4 regions of the Cupriavidus sp. USMAA2-4 genome follow, and region 4 is predicted to be linked to each of the others. Evidence: predicted binding sites of a transcription regulator. Region 4 holds the regulator's gene; each other region holds the start of a gene.
What was found. The regulator sigma-54, encoded in region 4, starts transcription at its own class of promoters, with help from an activator protein. The targets are predictions, from matches to a motif close to TGGCANGNAANCTGCTTT.
Positions count from the first base shown of each region.

Region 1: a site for sigma-54 is predicted at 4,542-4,559, ahead of cydP (cytochrome oxidase putative small subunit CydP). Genes of this name have one in related genera too.
Region 2: a site for sigma-54 is predicted at 2,514-2,531, ahead of BKK79_RS04110 (circularly permuted type 2 ATP-grasp protein). Genes of this name have one in related genera too.
Region 3: a site for sigma-54 is predicted at 3,320-3,337, ahead of BKK79_RS32095 (GTP cyclohydrolase II). Genes of this name have one in related genera too.

Region 1 covers NZ_CP017749.1:3,020,551-3,027,666, forward strand. Annotated here, with positions in the region: gene BKK79_RS33150 (sulfite exporter TauE/SafE family protein) at 234-1,061, opposite strand; gene BKK79_RS33155 (cyd operon YbgE family protein) at 1,180-1,488, opposite strand; gene cydX (cytochrome bd-I oxidase subunit CydX) at 1,485-1,598, opposite strand; gene cydB (cytochrome d ubiquinol oxidase subunit II) at 1,649-2,791, opposite strand; gene BKK79_RS33170 (cytochrome ubiquinol oxidase subunit I) at 2,802-4,358, opposite strand; gene cydP (cytochrome oxidase putative small subunit CydP) at 4,355-4,531, opposite strand; gene BKK79_RS33175 (sigma-54 interaction domain-containing protein) at 4,777-6,144, opposite strand; gene BKK79_RS33180 (MBL fold metallo-hydrolase) at 6,460-7,116, shown strand, end outside.
Region 2 covers NZ_CP017748.1:928,037-935,152, reverse strand. Annotated here, with positions in the region: gene edd (phosphogluconate dehydratase) at 1-1,652, shown strand, start outside; gene BKK79_RS04115 (gluconokinase) at 1,810-2,307, shown strand; gene BKK79_RS04110 (circularly permuted type 2 ATP-grasp protein) at 2,733-4,208, shown strand; gene BKK79_RS04105 (alpha-E domain-containing protein) at 4,251-5,204, shown strand; gene BKK79_RS04100 (transglutaminase family protein) at 5,223-6,059, shown strand; gene BKK79_RS04095 (peptidase) at 6,218-7,039, shown strand; gene BKK79_RS04090 (alpha/beta fold hydrolase) at 7,050-7,116, shown strand, end outside.
Region 3 covers NZ_CP017749.1:2,761,023-2,768,138, reverse strand. Annotated here, with positions in the region: gene upp (uracil phosphoribosyltransferase) at 1-610, opposite strand, end outside; gene BKK79_RS32100 (URC4/urg3 family protein) at 727-2,031, opposite strand; gene BKK79_RS32095 (GTP cyclohydrolase II) at 2,028-3,266, opposite strand; gene BKK79_RS32090 (acyltransferase family protein) at 3,539-4,615, opposite strand; gene BKK79_RS32085 (transcriptional regulator) at 4,815-5,678, opposite strand; gene BKK79_RS32080 (EAL domain-containing protein) at 6,377-7,116, shown strand, end outside.
Region 4 covers NZ_CP017748.1:1,968,963-1,976,078, forward strand. Annotated here, with positions in the region: gene BKK79_RS08590 (KpsF/GutQ family sugar-phosphate isomerase) at 1-125, shown strand, start outside; gene lptC (LPS export ABC transporter periplasmic protein LptC) at 142-771, shown strand; gene lptA (lipopolysaccharide transport periplasmic protein LptA) at 829-1,455, shown strand; gene lptB (LPS export ABC transporter ATP-binding protein) at 1,511-2,305, shown strand; gene BKK79_RS08610 (RNA polymerase factor sigma-54) at 2,406-3,881, shown strand; gene hpf (ribosome hibernation-promoting factor, HPF/YfiA family) at 3,931-4,281, shown strand; gene ptsN (PTS IIA-like nitrogen regulatory protein PtsN) at 4,667-5,122, shown strand; gene hprK (HPr(Ser) kinase/phosphatase) at 5,202-6,173, shown strand; gene BKK79_RS08630 (PsiF family protein) at 6,350-6,655, shown strand; gene rapZ (RNase adapter RapZ) at 6,766-7,116, shown strand, end outside.

The sequences.
Region 1 (7,116 bases), on a different replicon from region 4:
CAGGCCATCGGCGAACTGGCCGTGGCGATGCCGGGCGTGGAGATCCTGGTCGTGGAGATGCCGGACGAACAGGCGCTGCGCTGGCGCGGCCCGCTGGCGGCGGCCGACGCCGCGCCCGGTCTCGATCCGGAGGGCGGCCGGCACCTTGCTGCCGGCGTTCCTTCACAGCCGCGCCTACACCATCTTAGGCGGGGCGGCCGAGGTCCGGCTGGACATCATCGCCAGGACCGCGCTCAGCCGTGCCAGCCGCCGGCCAGCAGCGCCTTGGCCACCATGCCCAGCGCCACCAGGCCGGCGATCACGGCAAAGCCCTGCTGCAGGCGCGGGCCGCTGATGCGCTTGGAGACCAGGCGCCCGCCCAGCATGCCGGCGATGGCGCCGCCGGCGAAGGGAATGGCAACCGGCCAGTTCATGCGGCCGGCAATGGCGGTGGACACCACGCCCGAGGTCGACACCAGGGTGATGACCGCCAGCGAGGTGGCCACGATGGCGTGCATCGGTGCATTGGTGGCGCGCCGCAGCGCCGGCACGATGACGAAGCCGCCGCCGACGCCGAGCAGGCCGGACAGGAAGCCCGCGCCCACGCCCGAGGCGGCCAGCGCGCGCGTGCAGGCGGCGGTCCAGACGAAGCGGCCGCTCTGCGTGTCGAGCTGGCAGGGCTGGGGCGGGCCGCTGAAGGCCGGCTGCGGTGCCCCCTGCCCGGCCGGCGCGGTGGCCTGGCGGTACATGCGTACCGAGACATAGGCCAGCACGGCGGCAAAGATCAGGGTCAGCGGGCCGCTCGGCAGCTTGTGCGCCAGCCACAGGCCCAGCGGTGAGAAGACCACGCCGGCGGCCGCCATCAGCGCCGCCGCACGGTAGCGCACGATGCCGGCGCGCAGCCCGATGGCGGCGCCCACCGCCGCCGACACGCCGACCGCGAGCAAGGCGATCGGGCCTGCCTCGGCCACGCCCAGGTGCAGCACGAACAGCAGCAGGGGCACGGCCAGGATGGCACCGCCGGCGCCAGTCAATGCCAGGATCAGGCCGACCACGCCGCCCAGGATCGCACTACTTCCCATGGTTCTCTCACTTCCTTTTGTCTTATTTCCTGGTCCGGTCGGCCGTCTGTGATGGCGCCGATCCTGCCAGTGCATGTCGTCTTGGCTGCACCGCGGCGCAGCCTCGCGCCGGCGCGGCTCAGCCCGCCAGGCGCAGTGCCACGGCCAGGGCCAGCGCGAGCGCGCAGGCCCAGCCCGAAAACAGCCAGCGCCACAACCAGAAGCGCGGCAGGAAGCCGACGCCGCGCACGAAGCCCGCGCTCATGGCCCAGAACATCAGCGCCGCGATGCCGTGGTCGGCCTGGCCGGCCGCGTTGGACATCGCCTGCGGATAGACGGTGGCGCCCACCATCAGCAGCAGCGCCGCGCCCAGGCAGGCCAGATGCAGCCGCGCCTGCCCGGCGGGGCTTTGCTCGCCATCGTGATGCTCGCGGCCGTCACTGTTCACCGCTCGTCCTCGCTCCGCATGCGGGCGTCGCTGGCTTCGCCCCACATCGCGTTGAGCACGGCCAGCAGCACGGCGAAGCCGACGCCCAGAACCCAGCTGAAGTACCACATCGTCGTTTCCTCCTGTCTGTGGGAGATGCTGCGGGAGATGCCGGCCCGGCTCAGTAGGCCGAATGCTCGTTGGCGCGGATATGCTCGGCGGTGACCTTGCCGCGCATCACGCGGTAGGCCCAGCCGGTGTAGCTGACCACGATGGGCACGAAGATCAGCGCCACCCAGAACATCAGGCCCAGCGTGAAGTGGCTGGACACGCAGTCCCAGATCGTCAGGCTGGCCTGCGGCAGGCTGGAGGACGGCATCACGAAGGGGAACATGGCCGCTCCGGCGGTGCCGATGATGCCCGCCAGCGACAGCGCCGAGGCGACGAAGGCCAGCAGCGTGCGCCCTGCCCCGGACAGCGCGGCCCCGGCCAGTGCGCCGGCCACGCCCAGCGCGGGCAGCAGCCACAGCGCCGGCGCCTTGCCGTAGTTGGCCCACCAGGCCCCGGCGCTGCGCGCCACGGTCTTGGCCATCGGGTTGGACGGCGCGGCCGGATCGATGGCCGAGGTGATGGCGTAGCCGTCGATGCCGCCCCAGCGCAGCCAGGCGCCGGCGGCCAGGAAGGCCAGCACCGCCACCAGCGCGGCCCAGGCGGCGGCGCGCCGGGCGCGGCGCTGCACCTCGCCCTCGGTGCGGTGCGCCAGGTAGATGCCGCCGTGCATGGTGATCATGGCGCTGGACAGCACCCCGCACAGCAGCGCGAAGGGGTTGAGCAGCTGCCAGAAGGTGCCGGTGTAGGTGGAGACCATGAAGGCATCGAACTGGAAGGGCACGCCCTGCAGCAGGTTGCCGAAGGCCACGCCGAAGATCAGCGGGGGCACCGCGCCGCCCACGAACAGGCCCCAGTCCCAGGCGCTGCGCCAGGTGGGATGGTGGATCTTGCTGCGGTAGTCGAAGCCCACCGGGCGGAAGAACAGCGCCCACAGCACTGCCAGCATGGCCCAGTAGAAGCCGCTGAAGGCGGTGGCGTAGACCAGCGGCCAGGCGGCGAAGATGGCGCCGCCGCCGGTGATGAACCAGACCTGGTTGCCGTCCCAGTGCGGGCCCACGGTGTTGATGATGACGCGGCGCTCGTCGTCGCTGCGGCCGACGAAGGGCAGCAGCGTGCCCACGCCCATGTCGTGGCCGTCCATGATGGCGAAGCCGATCAACAGCACGCCCACCAGCAGCCACCAGATGATTTTCAGGGTTGGATAGTCAAGCATGGCAGTCTCCTCAGGCGTGGCTCGGCTCGAACTGGTAGCGGCCGGTGCCGAGGCTGCCCGGGCCCTGGCGGGCGAACCTGACCATCAGGTAGACCTCGACGACCAGCAGCAGCGTGTAGAAGCCGAGGAAGCCGGCCAGCGAGCCGTACAGGCTCTGCACGCTCAGCGTGGACACGCTCAGGTGGGTGGGCAGCACGCCGTAGATGGTCCACGGCTGGCGCCCGTACTCGGCCACGATCCAGCCCAGCTCGATGGCGATCCAGGGCGCGGGCAGCATGCACAGCGCCCAGCGCAGCAGCCAGCGCGGCGCCAGCCGCTGCGGGCGCAGCGTGGTCCAGAAGGCCAGGCCGAACAGCGCCAGCATCAGGAAGCCCAGGCCCACCATGATGCGGAAGCCCCAGAACATCGGCCACACGCGCGGCACGGTGTCGTTGACCGCCTGCTCGATCATGGCCGGGGTGGCCTGGCGCACGTCGGTGGTGTATTTCCGCAGCAGCAGGCCGAAGCCCAGGTCCTGCTGGTGGCTTGCCAGGGTCTGGCGCGCGCTGGCGTCGTCCGGGTTGGCGCGCAGCGCCTCCAGCGCCAGCACGGCCGGGATGCCGTTGCGGATGCGCTCGCGGTTGCGCACCTTGATGTCATGGATGCCCGGGATCTCCTTGGTCACCGAGCGCGTGCCGATCAGGCCCATCACCCAGGGGATCTCGATGGCCCAGTCGTTCTTCTGCGCGGCCTCGTTGATGCCGGCCACCAGGTTGAAGCTGGCCGGCGCCGGCTCGGTCTCCCACATGGCCTCGATGGCGGCCATCTTGGTCTGCTGGGCTTCGCCCACGGTGTAGCCGGACTCGTCGCCGAGCACGATCACCGAGCACACGCTGGCCAGGCCGAAGGCTGCCGCCACGCGGAAGCTGCGCCGGGCGAACTCGAGGTCGCGCCCGCGCAGCAGGTACCAGCTGGAGACCGACAGCACGAACATGGCGCCGGTGACGTAGCCGGCCGAGACCGTGTGCACGAACTTGGCCTGGGCCACGGGGTTGAACACCACGGCCCAGAAGTCGGTCATCTCCATGCGCATGGTCTGCCAGTTGAAGGCGGCGCCGACCGGATTCTGCATCCAGCCGTTGGCGATCAGGATCCACAGCGCGGAGAGGTTGGTGCCGACCGCCATCAGGGTGGTGACCAGCAGGTGCTGGGTGCGCGAGAGGCGGTCCCAGCCGAAGAAGAACAGGCCGATGAAGGTGGATTCGAGGAAGAAGGCCATCAGGCCCTCGATGGCCAGCGGAGCGCCGAAGATGTCGCCGACGTAGTGGGAGTAATAGGCCCAGTTGGTGCCGAACTGGAACTCGAGCGTGATGCCGGTGGTGACGCCGAGCGCGAAGTTGATGCCGAACAGCTTGCCCCAGAAGCGCGTCATGTCCTTCCAGATGACCTTGCCGGTCATCACATAGACGCTTTCCATGATGACCAGCAGCCAGACCATGCCCAGGGTGAGCGGCACGAACAGGAAGTGGTACATGGCGGTGGCGGCGAACTGCAACCGGGACAGGTCGACCAGGTGCTCCGAGATCACGGCTGTGCTCCTTGTGCTGTTGGGGGCGGACCCAGGCGGTCGGCGGCGCGCCGGGCATCCACGGCAACCCGCTGGTCGGCCACGAAACACCACCAGAGCAAGGCCAGCACGGCAATCTTCACCGCGACGGCGAGCAGCAGGTGGCGCAACAGTCGTCGATCGTTGGGGGTCATGCCATGGAGCTGATCAAGAAGCGTGCCAGTGGCGACGTTCTCGAAAAGTCATATCGATTCAGTAGCTTAGTCGGCACAAGGCCACTTTGCCAGTCGGCGCGGCCCTGGCAATCTGGCAGAAGATGGCAGTCTGGCAGTGTGCTGGCAGTCGCCTGACAGTGATCCGACCGTGATGCGTCAAGGATCCGGCCATGATCCGGCCATGATCCGGCGGAGGCGCGACCACGTGGCCTGCGCCCTGCCGCTCAGGCCAGGCCGAGGGACTTGAGGCGCCGGTAGAGCGTGCGCTCCGACAGGCCGAGGGCGGCCGCCAGTTCGCGCCGCGTGCCGCGGAAGGCCGCCACCTGGCGCCGCAGTTCGGCCTCGTCCAGCACCGGAGCGATCGCCGCCGCCACCGCGGCTGTCAGCGCCGCCCTGCCCGCCGGTTCGGGCGGCGGTGCCAGGCCCAGTCCCGGCGGCAGCGCCTCCACCCCGATCACGCTGCCTTCGGCAAACAGCCTGGCGCGCTCCAGCACATTGCGCAGCTCGCGGATATTGCCGGGCCAGCGGTGTGCCTGCAGGCGCGCCATGGCGGCCGCGTCCACGCTCAGGCGGCGCCCGCCCGCGCCGCCGCGCTGCAGGAAGGAGTCCACCAGCAGCGGGATATCGTCCAGCCGTTCGCGCAGCGGCGGCAGGTGGACCGGGAAAGCGCTGATGCGGTAGTAGAGATCCTGGCGGAACTCTCCCTCGGCCACCATCTTCTCGAGCGGCTTGTGAGTGGCCGCCACCAGGCGGAAGTCGGCCTGCTGGGTGTCGACGCTGCCGACCCGGCGGAAGGTGCCCGATTCGATCAGGCGCAGCAGCTTGACCTGCATCGACAGCGGCACGTCGCCGATCTCGTCGAGGAACAGCGTACCGCCCTGGGCGGTCTCGACCAGCCCCTTCTTGCGTGCCACCGCGCCGGTGAAAGCACCCTTCTCATAGCCGAACAGCTCGCTTTCGAACAGCGTCTCTGTCAAGCCCGAGCAATCGACCACCACCAAGGGGCCGCCGGCGCGCCCGCTGGCTTCGTGCACGGCGTGGGCGAACAGCTCCTTGCCGGTGCCCGATTCGCCCAGCAGCAGCACCGGCAGCATCGACGGTGCCACGCGCTGCACCGCGCCCAGCGCGGTGTTGAAGGCCGGCGCCCGTCCGACCAGGCCGTCCGCGCTGGCCTGGGCCGAGGCATTGCGCACGGTGGCCAGGCGCTCGACGAACGCCACCACTTCGCGCCGGGCGTTCAGGATGGGCCGCAGTTCGACATCGACATGCTCGGGGCCGCGCGGCGTGTGGTGGATATGCAGGACCCGGTTCGGCCCCATGGTCTCGCGCGCCTTGCGCATCGGACAGTGCTCGCCGGCCTGGTCGCAAGGCATGTCGTAGTGATGCGAGATGCGGTAGCACTTATGGCCGATATAGGGCCGGTCGACCGCGCCGAACTGGCGCCGGTAGGCCGTGTTGGCGGCCAGGATGTTGTACTCGGTGTCGAGCACGATCATCGGCTGCGGATCGTGCTCGAGATAGGAGATCAGCGCCTCGACGGGCGCTTGCGCGTCGGCGGCAGGGGCGGCGACGACGCTCGGGAGATCGGCCATGGGGGGCTAGCCTGGGGCGAAGGACAAGGCATTCTAGCAGGCGCTGCCACCACTGCCAAACTGGCAGTGGTGGCAGTTCGCGGGGCCTGCCACGTGCCGTCGAGCCGTACCGGCCAGGTGCGCGCATCGGCCCGGCTGCGCTCCAGGATCCTTCATGAATTCAATGACTTGGCTTTTCCCGTGGAGCCTTCCGGTGGGATGGCATGGATCTTGAGAATCCAGGCCAGACCGTGCCCGCGGCGCCATCGACACGCCCGGGCGCCGCTTCGCACACATGGCGGCGCGTGAACCCCGCCGCCCTACCAGGAGATACCGATGCCAACCCGCTCCCGCATGCAGGTCGAGGGCTTTTTCGACCCCGATACCTGGACCATCAGCTACCTCGTGCTGGACCCGGCCACGCGCGCGTGCGCGCTGGTCGACAGCGTGCTGGACTACGATCCAAAGTCCGGCCGCACCCGCACCGCCAGCGCCGACCGCCTGGTCCAGCGCGTACGGGAACTGGAGGCCGGTGTGCAGTGGATCCTGGAGACCCACGTGCATGCCGACCATCTCTCGGCGGCACCCTACCTGCGTGAGCGGCTTGGCGGCCGTATCGCCATCGGCAGCCACATCACCACCGTGCAGCAGGTATTCGGCCGCGTCTTCCATGCCGAGCCCGCTTTCCGCCGCGATGGCAGCCAGTTCGACCACCTGTTCGAAGACGGCGAGCCGTTCCGCATCGGCAGCCTGGAAGCGCGCGCCATGCACACGCCCGGCCATACGCCGGCCTGCATGACCTATGTGGTCGGCGATGGCAGCGAAAGCGCCGCCTTCGTCGGCGACACCCTCTTCATGCCCGACTACGGCACCGCGCGCTGCGACTTTCCCGGCGGCGACGCACGCACCCTGTACCGCTCCATCAACAAGGTGCTGAGCCTGCCGGCCGAGACCCGGCTCTATATGTGCCACGACTACCAGCCTGGCGGCCGC
Region 2 (7,116 bases), 1.0 Mb from region 4:
ACAACGACATGCTGTCTGCGCACCAGCCTTACGAGCGCTATCCCGGCCTGATCCGCGAGGCGGCGGGCGCGGCCGGTGCGGTGGCCCAGGTGGCCGGCGGCGTGCCGGCCATGTGCGACGGCATCACGCAGGGCAATGCCGGCATGGAGCTGTCGCTGTTCTCGCGCGACGTCATTGCCATGAGCACCGCCGTGGCCCTGTCGCACAACACCTTCGACGCCGCGGTAATGCTGGGCGTGTGCGACAAGATCGTGCCCGGCCTGCTGATGGGTGCGCTGCAGTTCGGCCACCTGCCGGTCGTGTTCGTGCCGGCGGGGCCGATGGCCAGCGGCCTGTCCAACAAGGAGAAGGCCCGGGTGCGCCAGCTCTACGCCACCGGGCAGGTCGGACGCGAGGCGCTGCTGGAGGCGGAATGCGAGGCCTATCACGGCGCCGGCACCTGCACCTTCTACGGTACCGCCAACAGCAACCAGTTCCTGATGGAGGTGATGGGCCTGCATCTGCCGGGCGCGGCCTTCGTCCATCCCGACACCACGCTGCGTGACGCGCTGACGGCGGCGGCCGCGCAGCGCGCGCTGGCCATCTCGGCGCGCGGCAACGAATACCTGCCGCTGGCGCGCATCGTCGACGAGCGCGCGGTGGTCAACGCCATCGTCGGCCTGCTGGCCACCGGTGGCTCGACCAACCACAGCATCCACCTGGTGGCAATGGCGCGCGCGGCCGGCATCCTCATCGACTGGGACGATTTCGACCGCCTCTCGCGGGCTACGCCGCTGCTGGCGCGGGTCTATCCGAACGGCTCGGCGGACGTCAACCACTTCCACGCGGCCGGCGGTGTCGCCTTCGTGATCCGCGAACTGCTGGATGCCGGGCTGCTGCACGAGGACGTGCAGACCGTCGCCGGTCCCGGCCTGCGGCGCTACACCCAGGAGCCGGTGCTGGACAACGGCATGCTGCGCTGGCGCGACGGCGCCGCTGCCAGTGGCGATGCGCAGGTGCTGGCCACGGCCGCCGCGCCGTTCGCCGCCGAAGGCGGCCTGCGCCTGATGCAGGGCAACCTGGGGCGCGGCGTGATCAAGATCTCGGCGGTGGCGCCGGAGCACCGCGTGGTCGAGGCGCCTGCGCGCGTGTTCGATTCCCAGGAGGCGCTGCAGGCGGCCTTCGCCGCCGGCGAGCTGGACCGTGACGTGGTGGCGGTGGTGCGCTTCCAGGGTCCGGCCGCCAACGGCATGCCGGAACTGCACCGGCTGACGCCGGCGCTGGGTGCGCTGCAGGATGCCGGTCGCCGCGTGGCCCTGGTCACCGACGGCCGCATGTCGGGCGCCTCCGGCAAGGTGCCGGCCGTGATCCATGTGGGGCCCGAGGCACTGGCTGGCGGCATGCTGGCGCGTGTGCGCGACGGCGATCGCATCCGCGTGGACGCCGAAGCTGGCGTCCTGCAATGGCTCGGCGACGCGGCCGAGCTGGCCGCACGCGAGCCCGCGGCGGCGCCTGCCGACGCCTTCGCCGGTTTCAGTGTCGGACGCGGCCTGTTCGGCCTGTTCCGGCGCCAGGCGCGCGACGCCGAAGCCGGCGGCAGCGCGCTGGACCTGTCCGAGGCGGACGCGGTGCCGCGCGAGGCTGTCCAAACCGGGGCGGCCGTCGCACAATAGGCTGGCCGTCCGGTATCCCGGCAACCCACCTTCCAATCACCTGGCTTGGTTCCCCGGCGGCGGGCCGCCCGGGAGCCATCGCACGCATGCGAGCGGCGCGATGCACGACAAGCGACAAGGATGGGCACACCATCCGATCCTGATCGACGGAGCAGACATGATCTATATCCTGATGGGCGTATCCGGCAGCGGCAAGACCACGGTCGGCCAGCTGCTGGCACAGCGGCTGCAATGCGGCTTCCATGACGCCGACGAATTCCACAGCGAGGCCAACAAGGCCAAGATGCACGCCGGCGTGCCGCTGACCGACGAAGACCGCTGGCCGTGGCTGGCCGCCATGCGGGCGGCCATCGATGCCGCGCGCGCCGAGGGACGCACGCACGTGTTCACCTGCTCGGCCTTGCGCCAGGTCTACCGCGACCGGCTGACGCCGCCCGAGGGCGGCGTGACCTTCGTCTTCATGAAGGGCGATGCCGGACTGATCGGGCAGCGCCTGTCGGCGCGCAGCGGCCATTTCTTCAACCCGGCGCTGCTGCACAGCCAGTTCGAGACGCTGGAGGAACCCGACGGCGCGCTGGTGATCGACATCCGCCGCCCGCCGGAGGCGCTGGTGGACGCCATCCTGGCCGAAGCGCCGGCGCGCGCGGGGGGCTGAGGGGCCGTCGGCGGGCTCCCGTACCACCCAGGCCACCGGGCCGCCGGGCGCCGCCGCGCCCGGCGCACGCCACCCGTCTTCCCCGTCTTCCCCGTCTTCCCCGTCTTCCCCGTCTTCCCCGTCTTCCCCGTCTTCCCCGTCTTCCCCGTCTTCCCCGTCTTCCCCGTCTTCCCCGTCTTCCCCGTCTTCCCCGTCTTCCCCGTGCCTGGCAAGTATCTTGCTTGATCCCCACGGGCCTCGGGAATGCCGCAGCTTGCGGCCGGCGCCGGCGCGGGTATGCTGGAAGAGCCAGCATGCGGCACCGCAGCCAGCGCTGCCGGGGCCGCGCAGGGGGGGTCCCCAGATCGCAAGGCTGGGGACGCGAACATGGCCAACAACGGGCGGCCGGCAGTCCGGAACGCCCTCGACACGGAGGATGGGCCATCATGGCGGCGGCGCGGTTTTTCGACGAGATGCTGGACTGGAGGGGCGAAGGGGTCCCGGCCATCCAGGCGGGGCAGGACCTGCCGGCGGGCGCGGTGCGGCCGCACTACCGGCAGTTTGCGGACTGGCTGGCGCGGCAGTCGGAAGCGACCATGGCCAACAAGCGCGCGGAGGCGGACCTGATCTTCCGCCGGGTGGGCATCACCTTCGCGGTGTACGGCGACAAGGACGAGACCAACAGCGGCACCGAGCGCACCATTCCGTTCGACGTGATTCCGCGCATCTTCCCGGCGTCGGAGTGGGCGGTGCTGGAGCGCGGGTTGCGCCAGCGCGTGGCGGCGCTGAACCGCTTCATCCATGACATCTACCACGGCCAGGACATCATCCGCGCGGGCGTGATCCCGCCGGACCAGATCTACAACAACGCGCAGTACCGGCCGGAGATGCTCGGCATCGCGGTGCCGCAGGACATCTACGCCCACGTCGCCGGCATCGACGTGGTGCGCGCCGGCGAGGGCGAGTTCTACGTGCTCGAGGACAATCTGCGCGTGCCGTCCGGCGTGTCGTACATGCTGGAAAACCGCAAGATGATGATGCGCTTGTTCCCGGATCTGTTCGCGCGCAACCGGGTGGCGCCCGTGGCCCACTATCCCGACCTGCTGCTCGACATGCTGCGCAGCGTGTCGCCGCAGGCCATCGCCGATCCCACTGTGGTGGTGCTGACACCGGGCATGTACAACTCGGCCTATTTCGAGCACGCCTTCCTGGCGCAGCAGATGGGGGTGGAGCTGGTCGAGGGCAGCGACCTGTTCGTACAGGACGACTACCTGTACATGCGTACCACGCAGGGCCCGCAGCGCATCGACGTGATCTACCGCCGTGTCGACGACGATTTCCTCGACCCGCTGGCCTTCCGCCCGGATTCGGCGCTAGGCGCCGCCGGCCTGCTGTCGGTCTATCGGGCCGGCAACGTGACCATCTGCAATGCGATCGGCACCGGCGTGGCCGACGACAAGTCGATCTATCCCTACGTGCCGGACATGATCCGCTTCTACCTGGGCGAGGAGCCGGTGCTGGCCAACGTGCCCACCTATATGTGCCGCCGGCCGGACGACCTGCAGTACGTGCTTGACCACATGGACGAACTGGTGGTCAAGGAAACCCACGGCGCGGGCGGCTACGGCATGCTGGTCGGCCCGGCCGCCACGCGCGCGGAGATCGATGTCTTCCGCGAGGTCGTCAGGGCGCGGCCGGAGCAGTACATCGCCCAGCCCACGCTGGCCTTGTCCACCTGCCCGACCTATGTGGAGTCCGGCATCGCGCCCCGCCATATCGACCTGCGTCCCTTCGTGCTGTCGGGGCGCGAGGTGCGCATGGTGCCCGGCGGGCTGACGCGCGTGGCCTTGCGCGAGGGCTCGCTGGTGGTCAATTCCTCCCAGGGCGGGGGCACCAAGGACACGTGGGTGCTGGAGCGCTGAGACAGCGCCGGCCACGACCATTGCATTGCCAGGAGCCGAACCATGCTGAGCCGCACCGCCGACCATCTGTTCTGGATGGCGCGCTACACCGAGCGCGCGGAAAACACCGCGCGCATGCTCGACGTCAACTACCAGACCTCGCTGCTGCCGCAGTCCGCCGAAGTGGCGGAGCAGGGCTGGTGGGCCATGCTCGACATTTCCGAGCTGACGCGTGCCTTCGACGACAAGTACGGGCTGCTGTCGCGCGACGACGTGATCGATTTCATGGTGCGCGACATGACCAATCCCTCGTCCATCATGAGCTGCCTGCGTGCCGCGCGTGAAAACGCCCGCGCGGTGCGCGGCTCGCTGACGACCGAGGTGTGGGAGACCATCAACACCACCTGGCTGGAGGTGCAGCGCCTGATCGCCGACGGCGAACTGCAGCAGGATCCATCGCGTTTCTTCGAGTGGGTCAAGTTCCGCTCCCACCTGGCGCGTGGCGTGCAGTTCGGCACCATGCTCAAGGACGATGCCTTCCACTTCATGCGCCTCGGCACCTTCCTCGAGCGCGCCGACAACACGGCGCGCATCCTGGATGTCAAGTTCCAGTCGGAAGGCGGCGACGAGAGCGACCCGCAGCGCATGGAGAGCGATTTCTACCACTGGGCGGCGGTGCTGCGTTCGGTGTCCGGCTTCGAGGTCTATCGCAAGATCTACCGCACGGTGATCACCCCGGAACGGGTGGCCGAGTTGCTGATCCTGCGGCCGGACATGCCGCGCTCGCTGGTGTCCAGCATGGAGGAGGTGGTATCGATCCTGGCGCAGGTGCGCAACCAGCAGTCGGGCGAGACCGAGCGGCAGGCCGGCAAGCTGCACGCCGACCTGAAGTACGCGCGCATCGACGATATCTTCGCGGTCGGCCTGCATGCCTTCCTGACCAGCTTCCTGGAGCGCATCGGCGGACTGGGCAACGGCATCAGCGTCGATTTCCTGGTGCCGCCGCTGGCCGCGTGAGCGAGCCGGACCGCTGCCGTGCGTTACAGGATCCGCCACCACACCGTCTACCGTTACGCGGAGCCCGTGCGGCGCAGCGTCCATGAGCTGCGCCTGGCGCCGCGCTCGGGGCCGCTGCAGGCGGTCCATGGCTGGCAGATCGCGGCGCCCGGCCGGCTGTCGGAAGCGCGCGACGGCTTCGGCAACATCGTCCACAGCTTCACCCTCGGCGCGCCGAGCGACACCATCGGCATCACCGCCTGGGGCGAGGTGGAGGTGCTGGGAATGCAGGCCGGGACGCACGGCGCCTTCCAGGACGCCGGCGCCGATGGCGAGGTGCGGGTGTCGCCGCTTTACTTCCTTTCGGCGACGCCGCTGACGGCGGCGCCGGCGCCGTTGCGTGCGTTTGCCGCGCCGTTCCTGGCCGCGCGCCGCGATGTGCCGGCGCTGCTGGCGCTGGCCGCTGCGGTGGCCGCCCGGGTGCGCTACCAGCCCAATGCCACCAGCGTGGATACGGCGGCGGCGGAGGCCTTTGCGCGTGGCGCCGGCGTGTGCCAGGACCAGGCGCAAGTCATGGTGGCGGCCTGTCGTTCCCTGGGCATCCCGGCGCGCTATGTCAGCGGCTACTTCTACGACCCCAAGGCCGAGGCCCTGGCGAGCCACGCCTGGGCCGACATCTGCCTCGATGCCGGGCGCGGCCTGTGGTGCAGCATCGATGTCACGCACCGCTGCCTGACCGGGGGGCGCCACGTGCGCCTCGCGGTGGGGCGAGACTATCCATCGGCTGCACCGATCCGGGGCGTGCGCGAGGGCGGCAGCGGCGAAGCCCTGTCGGTGCGCATCGAGATCATGCCGGCGCAGGCGGGCGCAGCGTAGTCCCGCGGGGGGGCGGGAGGGCGTGGGCGCGCGCAACCGAGGGATGCCTCCAGCGGCGCCGCGGCCGCCGGCGCTAGAATGATGCCCGCAAGATCCCGGCGGCGGGCCTGGCCGCCGGGCCCGCCTTTGCACGACAACCCAAGGTATCCGAGAAGAAGATGACGTACTGCGTGGCCATGCGGCTCGATGCCGGCCTGGTATTCCTGTCCGACTCCCGCACCAATGCCGGCGTCGATGCCGTCGCCACCGCGCGCAAGATGACGGTGTTCGAGGAGCCGGGCGACCGGGTCATGGTGCTGATGACGGCCGGCAACCTGGCCATCAGCCAGGCGGTGCGCCAGATCCTGGTGGAAGGGCGCGACGAGGCGCGCTCGCTGTGGAAGGCGCGTGACATGTTCGAGGCTGCAACCCTGGTCGGCGATGCCGTGCGCCAGGTGCATAAGCGCGACGCCCACGCGCTGCGCGAGGCCGGTATCGAATTCAACGTCAGCATGATCTTCGGCGGCCAGGTCCGCGGCGAGCGGGCCCGCCTGTTTCAACTCTACGCGGCCGGCAACTTCGTCGAGGCCATGCCCGAGAACTGCTACTTCCAGATCGGCGAGGCCAAGTACGGCAAGCCCATCGTGGACCGCGTGGTGCAGCCTTCGATGCCGTTGGGGGAAGCGGCGAAATGCGCGCTGATCTCGATGGATTCGACGTTGAAGTCGAATATTTCGGTGGGTTTGCCACTCGACCTGCTGGTCTATGAAGCGGATGCGCTGCGCGTCACGCGCTTCGTCAACATCGACGAGAAGAACGCCTATTTCCGCATGATCCGCGATACCTGGGGGCAGCGCCTGCGCCAGGTTTTCGGCGAGATCAGCGATCCGCAGTGGGATGCTTCCCTGCCGGCCGAATTCCCGCTGGCCCGCCAGGGCGAAGCCGACCGCTGGGGCCAGCCGGTGCGCGCGCGCCGGCGGCGCCCGGGCACGCCGGCTTGAGGGGGAGGCGATGCGCGAGATCATCCACTTTTCCCATGCCAACGGCTTTCCCGTCTCCACCTACCGCAAGCTGTTCG
Region 3 (7,116 bases), on a different replicon from region 4:
GCTCGTTGAGCGTCTCGTCGATCGCCGCGGTGACGATGGCCACGTCCGGATGCGCCGCCTGCAGCGCGCGCAGGCCCGGGCGCGAGGCGATCAGGCAGACGTACTTGAGCGCGCTGACGCCGGCCTCCTTGAGCCGGTTGAGCGCGGCCACGGCGGAGTTGCCGGTGGCAAGCATCGGGTCGACCACGATCACCAGGCGCTCGTGGATGTCTTCGGGCATCTTGAAGTAGTACTCGATCGGTTCGAGCGTCTCCGGATCGCGGTACAGGCCGATGTGGCCGACGCGGGCGGCCGGCAGCAGTTCGAGCATGCCATCGAGGAATCCGTTGCCGGCGCGCAGGATCGAGACCAGGCACAGCTTCTTGCCGGACAGCACCGGCGAGCGCATCGGCGCGATCGGCGTCTTGATGTCGATCGTCTCCATGGCCAGGTCGCGCGTGGCCTCATAGGTCAGCAACTGGCTGATCTCGCGCACCAGCCGGCGGAAATTGTCGGTGGTGGTTTCCTCGCTGCGCGCCAGCGTGACCTTGTGCTGGACCAGCGGATGGCTGACCACCAGCACATTGGGCGCGGCGCCTTCGAGCCGGGTCGCTGAAGAGATGTCGTTCATATTGTCGCTCCTGGGGCAGGTTGCAGACGGGGACCACGAGACAGGCCCGCGGACGCGGCGGCAACGGCCGGCGCAGGCAGCCTTGCGGCTGCCCGCCCGCCTGCCGCGCGCCCGCGTCAGAACACCGTACCGTCGCTGATCATGGAGAACGGCGGCGGGCCGCCAGGCCGCCGCTGGGCGGCGATGCGCCGGCCAGCCGCCCAGGTGCCACCCTCCAGCACGCGCGCCAGCGGGAAGGCCTCGGCCGACAGCCCGAGCGCATCGCGCACGCCCTGCGCCACCAGGTCGAGGCCCGACACGGTCAAGGCCCGCCATTCGACGATGGCCGGCTCGCCTACCGTGTGGGCGTGCCCGGCGAAGCCCGGGTCACGCGGCACCATCAGCGCGAAGTCGTAGAGCAGGCCGCCGTTGCGGTACTCCGGCAGGCCGGTCAGCGCGTCCAGGCCGGTCACCGTCAGCCCGCCATCCTCCAGCGGTTCCAGCATCGAATAGGTCAGCCACTGCGTGAGCTTGTGCAGCGGGACCAGGCCGCCGGCGGCGGCGGCGTGCCGCCAGCAGTCTCCCAGCGGCACGCCATCCAGCACCATGCGCCCCGGCCACACCGGCCCCAGGGCCACCAGCAAGGTACGCAGCACGAAGCCGGCTTCGATGCGGCCATCGCTGGCATGCGCCCGCAGGTAGTCGAACAGGTTGCCGAGCCGGGCCGGCGCGCCGAACACGGCCGGCGTGGCCTGCGCCACCTCGCCCAGGCGCCGCAGCAGGCCGGCGCGGCCGTCCAGGCCGACCAGCGGATTATGCTGCGCGACCTGGAAGGCGCTGGCGATGGAGGAGACGTCGATGCGCATCAGCCGCTCGGCATCGGCGCGCAGCGGGTCGCCCAGCGCGGCGGAGAAGCCGCCGCGGGCGAACAGGTCGAAGCTGGCCACGCCGAGTCCCTCCGAGCGGCTCAGCATCTGGTCGCTGGCGGAATCCCGGTAGCGCCAGTCTGGCCCGGCGCCGGCGTCGAGCAGCACGCTGGGAATCACCAGGTCGATGCCGATGCGGGCGCGCTCCTCGCGCTGCTCCGGCCCGTTCAGGCCGGCGCGCTCGCACAGCATGCGCCAGCGGTCGACGGTCTCGCCGGGCCCGCCGGCCTCGAAATGGCGCCAGCGGCTATGGTAGGGCACGACCAGGTCCGGATAGCGGCGCCGGATGGTCGCGCTCACGTAGTCCGCGATTTCCGGCACCCGTTCCGGGTGCCAGCTGAACAGCGCCGACTCCCCGGAGGCAACGAAACGCGTCACTTCGGCACAATGCTTGCGCACGGCCCGCGCGCTCAGCAGCGCTGCCGCGGGATGCCCCTCCGGCAGCGGACAGAGCCAGCCGCTCCCTGCGTCCGCACCGCCGGCCCCCGCCAGATCCCCTTCCGGAAAAGCGTTCATTCTTCCAACCCCCTGCCCTTGGCCAGCGCCAGTTCGCTGGCATCGGGCGGCGTATACCGCGTGAAATAGCCGGCCGCCACCTTCGCGTCGATCTCCACCCTGGCATCGGCCGGGATCAATTCTTCCGGTATCGGCACCTGCTCCACCACCTCGATGCCCTGTGCCACCAGCGCACCGTGCTTCATATTGCTCATCGAGGCCCAGCGGTCGATGCGGCGGATGCCCAGCCAGTGGAACACGTCGGGCATCAGTTCCTGGAAGCGCATGTCCTGCACGCCCGCCACGCATTCGGTGCGGGCGAAATAGGTTTCCGCGCGGTCGCCGCCGGCCTGCCGCTTGCGCGCGTTGTAGACCAGGAACTTGGTGACCTCGCCCAACGCACGCCCTTCCTTGCGGTTATAGACCACCAGCCCGACTCCGCCCTGCTGCGCCATCTCGATGCAGACCTCGATGCCGTGAGCCAGGTAGGGGCGGCAGGTGCAGATGTCGGAGCCGAACACGTCCGAGCCGTTGCATTCGTCATGCACGCGGCACGCCACGCGCGTGCCGGGATCGCCGAGCCGCTCCAGGTCGCCGAAGAAATAGAGCGTCATGCCACCGATCGGCGGCAGGAAAACCTTCAGGTCCGGCCGCGTCACCAGCTCCGGGAACATGCCGCTGGTCTGCTCGAACAGATTGCGCCGCAGCATGCTTTCCTTGATGCCGAAACGGCGCGCCAGTCCGGGCAGGTGCCAGACCGGATCGATGGCGGCCTTGGTCACGCGCACGTCGCCGTTCGCGAACAGGATGCTGCCATCCGGCTTGAGCCGCCCCGCGGCGATCGCCGCCACCAGCTCCGGCATATTGATGTGGGCGCGCGTGATGGCGATGGTGGGACGTACGTCGATGCCGGCCGCGATGCGCTCGGCGAAGGCCGTCGCAACCAGGTGGCCCCAGGGATCGAGCGAGACGATCTTGTCCGGGTCGCTCCATTGCGGATGCGGTCCGACCGGCACCGCGGGCGCGGTGTCGGTGAAATCGGGCCGGTGGTCGCGCTGCAGCGCTCCGGACGCCACCGCGAGCGCGCGATAGACGGCATAGGCACCGCCATGGGTCCCGATCACGTTGCGGTGCGCCGGATTGGTCAGGCTCGCGATCACAGGCCCGCGCTCCGTGGCGGTCGGCGCCCCCCAGCAGATCGGCTCGGCGGGCTTGCCGCGACGGGCGTGCGAAGTCAGGACGATGTGGTCGGACATGACGGCCTCGGTAAGGAAATCCTGACCAAATGGTCAGGTTTACGCTTCCATACTAGGCAACCTTCGTGCCATCTCCCAACCTCGATTTCAGCCCTGTGTGAGGCGCAGCACACGCCATCCGCGCACCACCTAGGTGCAGGACGGGCCACGGCCGGACGGCCGGCGGGCATCAGGCGCGGTGCACGGCACCATGAGAAAGCGGCACCCCATGGGTGCCGCTCGCACGATCGACCCTGTGCGCCCCGTGCGCCCCGTGCGCCCCGTGCCGCCGGTCAGGCCGCATGGCCGCTGCGCCAGAGCATCCAGCGCGCGCGCAAGAGCCCGGTCAGGCCGGCGGCCTCGACATAGCGATGGAACAGCGCCCCGGCAACGTTGCTGGCCGCCCACGCCAGCACCATGCCGCAGGCATTGGCCAGCGGCCGCCCAGGCAGGAAATGGAAGAACAAGGCGTTGACCACCAGGCAGACCGGGAAGTGGACCAGGAATACCGAGTAGGAGACGCGCCCGCACCAGGCCAGCAGCGCCCCGCCCTGCCATTGCTCCAGCCAACCCTGGCGCCGCACCACGCCGAGCAGCAAGGCCACCACCAGCGCCAGGGCGATGCGCAGGCGGAAGTCCACCGCCAGCGCCAGCAGGGCCACCGCCCCCAGCAGCAGCAGGGGCAGCGCCGGGCGCCCGGGGCTGGACGCCCAGTAGGCCAGCGTACCCAGCCCGTAGGCGCCAAAGAAGTAGACCGCCCAGACGTCCCAGGCGGCATCGCGGTTGAACCAGAACAGCGAGGCCAGCGCCATCGCCACGACCAGGACGATGCCGAAGCCGCGCGCACCGGCGCCGATGGTGCGGGCCGCCCACAGCAGCGCCAGCAGCAGCGCGAACAGTTGCATGTCGATGGCCACGTACCAGACGCCGGCCGACAGCGCGTCCACGTCGAGCAGGCTGTGCAGCAGCAACACGTGGGCGATGAACTGGCGCAGGTGCGGCGCCGCGGGAATCGAATCGTGGTGCATCCAGTGGCGCGCCACCGCCGCCCCGGCGATGGCCAGCACGATGGCCACGCTATAGGGCACCACGAGCTTCTGGTAGCGCCGCCACAAGGCGGCCAGCGGGCGCTGCACCAGCAGCTCGCCGCCCGGTGCCAGGCTGCGCGCGGCGAGGAAGCCGCTGACCACCAGGAAGACCTGCACCGCGATGCGGGCGTATTGGGAGAGCCAGTCGAGCACGCCGGGCGCAAGCACGTGCGCCGCATCGGACATCGGACCGTAGAAGGCGAGATGATGCAGAACAATCAGCTGCGAACTGACCGCCTTGAGTGCATCGATGCACGCCAAGCGCGAAGAACGGGGGCTCATTGTTATGTTATAGGGGGGACTGCCGGAAGAGCGAAGGCAGCGATTTTACTCCCAAGCCTGCCACCCCGCCAGTGGCAAGCGCCGTCCCGTGCACATCGTGCGCGCCAGCTAGGCCCGGCGCAGCGCGGGCGCGATCACGGTTGCCGCCTTGGCGACCGGGTCGGCGGCGGCCGGCCGCGCGTGCCGCCGCCCGGGAGGCTCAGGCCGCCCGCAGCGCTCCGAGCCAGCTCGACTCCGGCAGCCGGCGCTGCGGCGACACCGCCGCGGCCCGGCCGCAGTGCCCACCGCAGCGCGCGAAGTCGGCCTGCTCCAGCCACGGCGCGATGAAGGCGCCCAAGGCATCCAGCAGCACGTCGGAGGTCATGCCGGCGGCGCCCGCCAGCGCCGCGCACATGATCCAGGTGGTGTTGTCGTGCTCGACCATGTAGAGCGTCTTGGCCTGGTCGGCCGGCTGCAGCACGTGCTCGCTCGCGTGCACGTGCCCGAGACCGAATGCCTGCACGAAATCTTCCCGGTGCCGCTCGCCGAAGCAGACCACCAGCTTGGGCTTCCAGCGCCGGCGGGTGTCGGCGACGAAGCGGAAGCGCCCGCCGTTGCGGCACAGGTCCAGGTAGCGCCGCTTGGGCACCAGAGCCGGCTGGCCGCGGAATGCCTGCGACCAGGGCACCGAACCGATATGGTTGGCCGGCAGCGGAAACAGGCTCATCTTGAACTCGGCCCCGCCCGGCGCGAACAGGTGCGTATCGAAATAGTGCTGCCAGTCGCATTCACTCTGCGGCCGACGGAACACTTCAGCGCGAGCGGACGCCATGATGCGTGCGATCTTCTGGTGGGACTGCCAGCGCTGCATCACATCGTGATGGCGCGCGCGGAAGTCGCTGTCCCAGGCGGTCGGCTCGGCGCGCGGCACCAGCGGCGCAGCCAGGGCTTCGGCCCAGGTATGCGGCGTGGCATCGCAGAACCAGACCGGGGCAGCCGGATCGCCACCTTCCATGCCGACGTAGGACGCAAAGTAGGCGTCGAGCTGCTCCGCCGTGAACACAGTCTTGTCCCGTGCTTCCATGACGTTGTTTCTCCCCGTAGATTGCTGCCGCAGCCGCTTGCGCCGGCTCCGGCCTCCTTCCCAAAACCAGGCGGCGGCGCCCGGCACGTGGCCTGCGGCAGCCGCCCCCCACAAGGACACGGGCGCAGGCGCCCGTGCCCGGCGTTCCCGGCGGACTTGATTGCATCCGTCCGGCCGCCATCCGTCTTGACGACGTTTCACTCCCGTTGCATTGGTCGACGCGTTGGAACGCGTACTCTTTGTGCCTGCTCGGTACCGGCATGGTGTGCAATCGCTGTGCCATCGGCGCCTGCGTCGCCGCGCGGGACGGCGCAAAAACCGGCTTGCCACCCGCAAAGCCTTGTGGGGACTGGGTTTCCGGCCTATCGGGAAATCACGTGGAGGTCCGCCGTGGCGCGCGCCGGGAGGGCCGCTGAAGGAGGAGTGTTACGTTACGTGCGACGTAACACGTAACGTTTTCGCAACGGATCGAGGAACTGCCGCAAGCGAGCCGCCGCCGTGGAGCGGCGCGGCCCCGGCGCCGCGATACCGATGCGCGGCGGCGCACGCGACGGCAACCCGCCTGGCAGCAGGCAAAGGCCCGCCACCGGCGCGCGGCCAGCGACCGCGGGCGGCAGGCTTGGCATGGACATTGCCTTATTCGTCACTGGAGAAACTCTGTGGCGCTGGATACCATGCCCCGCCAAGGCCGGAACCCTGTGAACACGATCGGCACGCCGAGCCCGGACCCCCGTCCCCGCAGCAACACCCGCCCCGCCACCACGGCGCTTGCGGCCGGAAGCCAGGCCTTGCTGCGCGACCTGCCACACGCCGCGCGGCGCGGCGAGCTGCGCGCCTTCTTCCAGCCCAAGCTGGACACCGCGACCGGACAACTGGTCGGCGCGGAAGCACTGGCGCGCTGGCAGCACCCCCGCTTCGGACTGCTGCTGCCCGATACGTTCATCCCCCTGGCCGAGCGCAGCGGCCACATCGAGTCGATCGGGCACTGGATGGTCGACGAGGTCTGCCGGCAACTGGCGGCCTGGGATGCCGAGGGCCTTCCCACGCCCGAGGTCGCCGTCAACGTTTCCCTGCGCGAGTTGCGCAATGCGGACCTGCTGCCGCAGATCGGGCATTGCCTGCGGCGCCACGGTATCGGCCCGCATCGCCTGCTGCTGGAATTCACCGAGTCGACCGCGATGCACGATCCGCAGTACATCGCCGATGTGCTGGCCCGGCTGCGCACCGCCGGGCTGCGGGTGGCGCTGGATGATTTCGGCACCGGCCACTCCAGCCTGGCGCGCCTGCATGCGCTGGCGGCACACGAGCTCAAGCTGGACCGCAGTTTCGTGACACCGCTCGACGCTCAGGAGCCCAAGACCTGCGCCATCGTCGCCGCGGTGGTCGCGCTGGCCCGCGCATTGGACATGCAGGTGGTCGCCGAGGGCGTGGAAACGCC
Region 4 (7,116 bases):
TGGCGGTCGAGGCGGTACAGCTGATGGAAGCCAACCGCATCAACCAGCTGCTGGTGGTGGACGAGGGCGGGCGCCTGGTCGGCGCGCTGCACATCCACGACCTGACCCGCGCCAAGGTCATCTGAGGCACGTCGGGCGCCCATGCAATCCATCCTGTCTTCCCTCAGCCGGCTCGCCATGCGCGCGCTGCCCATGCTGCTGATGGCGGTGGTCGCCGGCAGCACGTTCTGGCTCGTGCAGATCAACTCGCCGCGCGAAGCCGCGACCGGCCCGAAGACAGCACGCCACGAGCCCGACTACTACATGGACCGCTTCGCGGCCACCGAGCTCGACGTGAACGGCGACACCAAGTTGCGCTTCAACGGCGACAAGATGGTGCACTTCGAGGACGACCAGACCTACGAGTTCGCCCGCCCCGCGATGCGCTCCTACGATCCGGGCCGCCCGCCGGTGAGCGGCCGCGCCGACCGCGGCAAGATGAACGCGGACGGCTCGATCATCGACCTCTACGACAACGGCCTCATCGTGCGGGCGCAGGGTCCCGACCCGGCGCAGGACCCGCAGATGAGCGCGGCCTCCGAGTACTTCCGGATCCTCGTCAACGACGATCTCGTGAAGACCGACAAGCCGGTGCAGCTCACCCGCGGCGTCTCCGTGATGAACGCCAACGGCCTGCTCTTCAACAACGTCACGCGCGAAGTACAATTGTTCGGCAACGTGCGCGGCACTATCGTCACCACCCCGCGCGGCGCGCCCGCGCCGAGGTCCTAAGTCATGCAACCGCGCGCGGCAACCCGCAGCCGCCGCTTTCTCCATCCGCTCACCATCATGATGCCTGCCTTGAAGACGTGGTTCCGCGCCCGGATTTCGCCTGCCCTGCTGGCCGCGGCCGCCGCGCTCTGCCTGGCGCCGGCCGCCCACGCCGAGCGCGCCGACCGCGACAAGCCGCTGGTGCTCGAGGCCGACAACGCCAGCTACGATGACGTCAAGCAGGTCTACACGCTGACCGGCAACGTGGTCCTGACCAAGGGCACCATGGTGCTGAAGTCGGACGCCGCCGAGCTGCGCACCGACCCCGAGGGCTACCAGTACGCCATCGCCACGGCCAAGCCGGGCAAGCTCGCCTATATCCGCCAGAAGCGCGACAACGTCGACGAGTACATCGACGGCTGGGGCGACCGCATCGAGTACGACGGCAAGCAAGGCATCTCCAAGCTGATCGGCCAGGCCCGCATGGCGCGCCTGGCGGGCGGCAAGCAGATCGACGAGATCCGCGGCGCCGTGATCACCTACGACAGCAACAACGAGTACTACACGGCCAGCAGCAGCGGCGACAAAGGCGCGGTGACCTCCTCGGGACGCGTGCGCGCCGTGCTCTCGCCGCGCCAGCCGGCCAGCGCGCCGGCAGCGCCGCCGCTGGAGCTGAAGCCCGCACCCGCGCCGTCCAAGTCCTGAACCCAGCCGAACGCAACGCATCCAGCGCGCCAGGCGCTCCCAACGCACTGCCCTCATGACCGATACCCAGACCGCCCCCGCCGCCACCGCCAGCAACGGCCAGTCCGCCGGCGGCAGCACGCTGACGGTACGCCACCTGAAGAAGCGCTATGGCTCGCGCACGGTGGTCAAGGACGTCTCGCTCGACGTCAAGAGCGGCGAGGTGGTCGGCCTGCTGGGGCCCAACGGCGCCGGCAAGACCACCTCCTTCTACATGATCGTCGGCCTGGTGGCGCTGGACGAAGGCGACATCGTGCTCGACGGCCTGCACCTGAGCGGCCTGGCCATCCACGAGCGCGCGCGCATGGGCCTGTCCTACCTGCCGCAGGAGGCCTCGGTGTTCCGCAAGCTCAACGTCGAGGAGAACATCCGCGCGGTGCTGGAGCTGCAGATCGTCGACGGCAAGCCGCTGTCGGCGCAGGAGATCGAGCGCCGCCTGGACGCGCTGCTCGACGACCTGCAGATCGCCCACCTGCGCCAGAATCCCGCGCTGTCGCTGTCGGGCGGCGAGCGCCGGCGCGTGGAAATCGCGCGCGCGCTGGCTTCGGCCCCGCGCTTCATCCTGCTCGACGAACCGTTCGCCGGTGTCGACCCGATCGCGGTGGGCGAGATCCAGCGTATCGTCAGCTTCCTCAAGGCGCGCAACATCGGCGTGCTGATCACCGACCACAATGTGCGCGAGACGCTGGGCATCTGCGACCACGCCTACATCATCAGCGAGGGCGCGGTGCTGGCCGAGGGCCGCCCGCAGGAAATCATCGCCAACGAATCGGTGCGCCGGGTCTACCTAGGCGAGAACTTCCGCATGTGATGCGGTGGCCGCGCCTCGCCGGCGCGGGACCGCGACAAAGCGGCAGGAACGTTAGCAATTTTCGTTCCATCGCGCTGCGGATGGGCATAGAATAGGCCGCATGAAACCTTCGCTTCAGCTCCGCCTTTCCCAGCATCTCGCACTGACGCCACAGCTTCAGCAGTCGATCCGGCTGTTGCAGCTTTCCACGCTCGAACTGCAGCAGGAAGTCGAGCAGGCCCTGATCGAAAACCCTCTCCTCGAGCGCGAAAACGATTGGATCGAGAGCCCGCTGCGGGTGGCCGCCGATGGCAGCATCAACGTGCAGAGCGCACCCGCGCCGGCCCCGGCCGAAGCGCAGGGCAATGGCGAGGCACGCAGCGACGAGGGCGGCGGCGATGAAGAGCGCTTCGGCGACGGCGCCGACGACTACGGCAGCGACTGGAGCCTGGACGACTTCGCGCGTCGCCCCCAGGGCGACGAAGACGAGAAGGCGCCGCTGCAACTGCGCGACGCCGAGCCGACCCTGCGCGAGCACCTGATGGAACAGCTCGCGCCGCTGAAGATCTCGGCGCGCGACAAGGGCCTGGCCATCTTCCTGATCGAGTCGCTCGACGACGACGGCTACCTCAGCGCCACGCTCGAGGAGATCTGCGAAGAGCTGCCCGAAGAGCTGGAGTTCGAGATCGAGGAAGTGCAGGCCATGCTGGCCCTGCTGCAGAGCTTCGATCCACCCGGCGTGGGAGCGCGCAATGCGGCCGAATGCCTGGCGCTGCAGCTGCGGCGGCTGTCGCATCCGCAGCGCGAGCTGGCGCTGGGCATCGTCAACCACCACCTGGAACTGCTGGCCGCGCGCGATTACACGCGCTTGAAGAAGGCGCTGCAGGTGGACGAGACGGCGCTGAAGGCAGCACATGACCTGATCCGCTCGCTGGCACCGTATCCGGGCCACGCCTACAACCGTCCGCAGGCCGACTTCGTCGTGCCCGACGTGTTCGTGCGCAAGAGCGGCAGTGGCTGGATCGCCCAACTCAATCCCGACGTGATGCCGCGCCTGCGCATCAACGACATGTACGCGCAGATCCTGCGCGGCGCCAAGGGCGAATCCGGTGCCGCCGGCCTGCAGCAGAAACTGCAGGAAGCCCGCTGGCTGATCAAGAACATCCAGCAGCGCTTCGACACCATCCTGCGTGTCGCACAGGCCATTGTCGAGCGTCAAAAGAACTTCTTCAGCCACGGTGAAATTGCGATGCGCCCCTTGGTTTTGCGGGAGATTGCCGATACACTGGGATTACACGAGTCAACCATCTCTCGGGTGACGACTAACAAATACATGGCCACCCCCATGGGCACTTTCGAGCTGAAGTACTTCTTCGGCAGCCATGTGTCCACGGAAACGGGCGGCGCTGCTTCATCAACGGCTATCCGAGCCTTGATCAAGCAACTGATAGGAGCCGAAGACCCGAAGAATCCCCTGTCCGACAGCCGAATTGCCGAATTGCTGGGCGATCAGGGCTTCGTCGTGGCGCGCCGGACGGTCGCCAAGTACCGAGAAGCGCTGAAGATCCCGGCAGTCAATCTCCGCAAGTCTTTGTAGCCGAGCCGCATCGCCTGCCTGGTGTGGCTCTTTCAGAAGGAGAAGCGCTATGAACTTCAAGATCAGTGGACACCACCTGGACATCACGCCACCCCTGCGTGAGTACGTGGAAACGAAGCTGGAGCGTATCGTCAGGCATTTCGATCAAGTCATCGGCGTTAGCGTGCTGCTCTCTGTCGACAACCACAAGGAAAAGGACAGGCGTCAGTACGCGGAAATCAATCTGCATCTGAAGGGCAAGGACATCTTCGTCGAGGCGCACCACGAAGACCTGTATGCGGCGATCGACGCACTGGTCGACAAGCTGGACCGTCAGGTCATCCGGTACAAGGACCGCGTGCAGAGCCACGACCGGGAATCCGTGAAGTACCAGATGGCTGCCGCACAGATGCAGCAATAGCCAGAGAAAACAATAAGAACAATCTGCCTGATCTGCCTTGAGGCCGCCCGTCGGCCACCAGCACAAGGGCCAGACCACGAACCGCGCATAAAGCGCGGTTTTTTGCTTTTGGCGGACCGGCTCGCGTGCACGCCCCGTACACGCCCTCGTCCGGGGGAGTTCGCAAGTGGCGCGACGCAGTGTATGCTCTCCAATACATGAGTCGCCGCTACCGCCGGGACCGCGGCTTGCGCGCCGCACAAGAAGGCGGGCGGGCTGCTCTATAATGGTCCGATACTCCGCATGCCGGCGCCCGACCGGCGGAGCGAGCGGATATTCCGCCTCTTTGACCCGGCCGGGCGCGCAGCGCACCGGGCCGCTTATCTGGAATCCCTGCGCACCTGCCATGAACCGTTTGGCCAAATTGCTGCCGCCAGGCAACATCACACTCGACGTCAGCGTCACCAGCAAGAAGCGCGTCTTCGAACAGGCCGGACTCCTCTTCGAGAACAACCATGGCGTGGCGCGGGCCACGGTCACCGACAACCTGTTCGCGCGCGAGTCGCTGGGCTCGACCGGGCTGGGCGCGGGCGTGGCCATCCCGCATGGCCGCATCAAGGGCCTGAAGCAACCGCTGGCCGCCTTCATGCGTCTGGCCGAGCCGATCCCATTCGAATCGCCCGACGGCAAGCCGGTGTCGCTGCTGATCTTCCTGCTGGTACCCGAGCAGGCCACCCAGCAACATCTCGAGATCCTGTCGGAGATCGCCCAGTTGCTGTCCGACCGCGACATGCGCGAAGGCCTGGCCACCCTGCCGACGCCCGAAGCCGTGCACCAGCTCCTGACCGAATGGCATCCCTGACCGGCGCTCCGCCCGCAGGCGCGGGCCAAGGCACCGGCGGCGGGTCCTAGCGCTTTCCAGCCCCACCAGACTCCCCCGCATGGAACTCACCGGCGTTTCTTCCCAGTCCATCTTCGACGACAACGCAGCCGACCTCAAACTCTCATGGGTGGCGGGTCTCGAGGGGGCGGATCGCGCCTTCGACGTGGATTTCGCCCGCGAAGCCACCTCGGCCGCCGACCTCGTGGGCCACCTGAACCTGATCCACCCCAACCGCATCCAGGTCCTCGGCAAACCCGAGATCACCTACTACCAGCGGCTGGACGACGAGATGCGCAAGCGGCAGATGGGCGAGCTGATCCTGCTCGAGCCGCCCTTCCTGGTGGTCGCCGACGGCATGGAGCCACCGCCCGACCTGGAACTGCGCTGCACGCGCTCTTCCACACCGCTGTTCACCACGCCGGTATCCTCGGCGGCCGTGATCGACCACCTGCGCCTCTACCTGTCGCGCATCTCGGCGCCGCGCGTGACCATGCACGGGGTATTCCTCGACATTCTCGGCATGGGCGTGCTGATCATGGGCGAATCCGGCCTGGGCAAGAGCGAACTGGGCCTGGAACTGATCTCGCGCGGCCACGGCCTGGTGGCCGATGACGCGGTCGACTTCGTGCGCCTGGGTCCGGACTTCGTCGAAGGACGCTGCCCGCCATTGCTGCAGAACCTGCTCGAGGTGCGCGGCCTGGGCCTGCTCGACATCAAGACCATCTTCGGCGAGACGGCGGTGCGCCGGAAGATGAAGCTCAAGCTGGTGGTGCAACTGGTGCGCCGCAACGACGGCGAGTTCGAGCGGCTGCCGCTCGATTCGCAGTACCTGGACGTACTGGGCCTGCCGATCCACATGGTGAAGATCCAGGTTGCGGCCGGCCGCAACCTGGCGGTGCTGGTCGAGGCTGCGGTGCGCAACACCATCCTGCGCCTGCGCGGCATCGACACGCTGCGCGACTTCATGGACCGCCAGCGGGCCGCGATGCAGGCCGACGCGGTCTCGCGGGGCCAGGGAAGACTGCTCTGACGCCGGCCGGCATGCCGCCGGCCGCTGCTTGCAATTGCTTACAGGAACACGGGCGCGGCCGTCAACGCAGGCCGGCGGCGCGCCGTTGTGTGCGGTAATGGGCATCGAGCCCAGTCAGACACCGCGGCGCCGGCATGGCACGCGGCCATGAAGTCTTCCACAGCCAGGAGAAGAGCATGAAGAAGATGATCGCGATCTGTGCACTGCTGACCCCGCTGTTCGCCACGGGAGCATTCGCCCAAGGCTCGGCGCCCGCGGCGGCCAACTCCCAGCAGGACAAGATGAAAGCCTGCAATACGCAGGCCTCCGGCAAGAAGGGCGACGAGCGCAAGACCTTCATGAAGGATTGCCTGTCCAACAAGCCGGCCGCGGCGGCGGCGCCGATGACCCAGCAGGAGAAGATGTCGGCCTGCAGCAAGCAAGGCAAGGGCAAGAAGGGGGATGACTACAAGTCCTTCATGAAGGACTGCCTGTCCAAGTAAAGACCTCAGGGCGCTGGCGGAGCCCCCCGCCGGCCCCGCCTGGCACGCCCGCGGCAGCGCCGGGCGGCGGTCATGACGGCGACATGCGCTGATGCTATGCTTGCCGTGCTATGCGCATCATTCTTATCACCGGGATCTCCGGCTCCGGCAAGTCCGTCGCACTGAATGTGCTCGAGGACGCAGGTTATTACTGCGTGGACAACCTGCCCGCGCAATTCCTGCCGGAACTTGCCCGCTATCTGGCATCGCAGGGCCACACCCACCTGGGCGTCGCGATCGACGTACGCAGCCGAGAGTCGCTCGACCAGCTGCCCGACGTGCTGCGCAACCTGCGTGCCGAGCACCGGGTGCAGGTCATCTTCCTCACCGCCAATACCGAGGCGCTGGTGCAGCGCTACTCGGAAACGCGGCGGCGCCACCCGCTCTCGATCCGTGCCGACGATACCGGGCAGTCGCCCGCG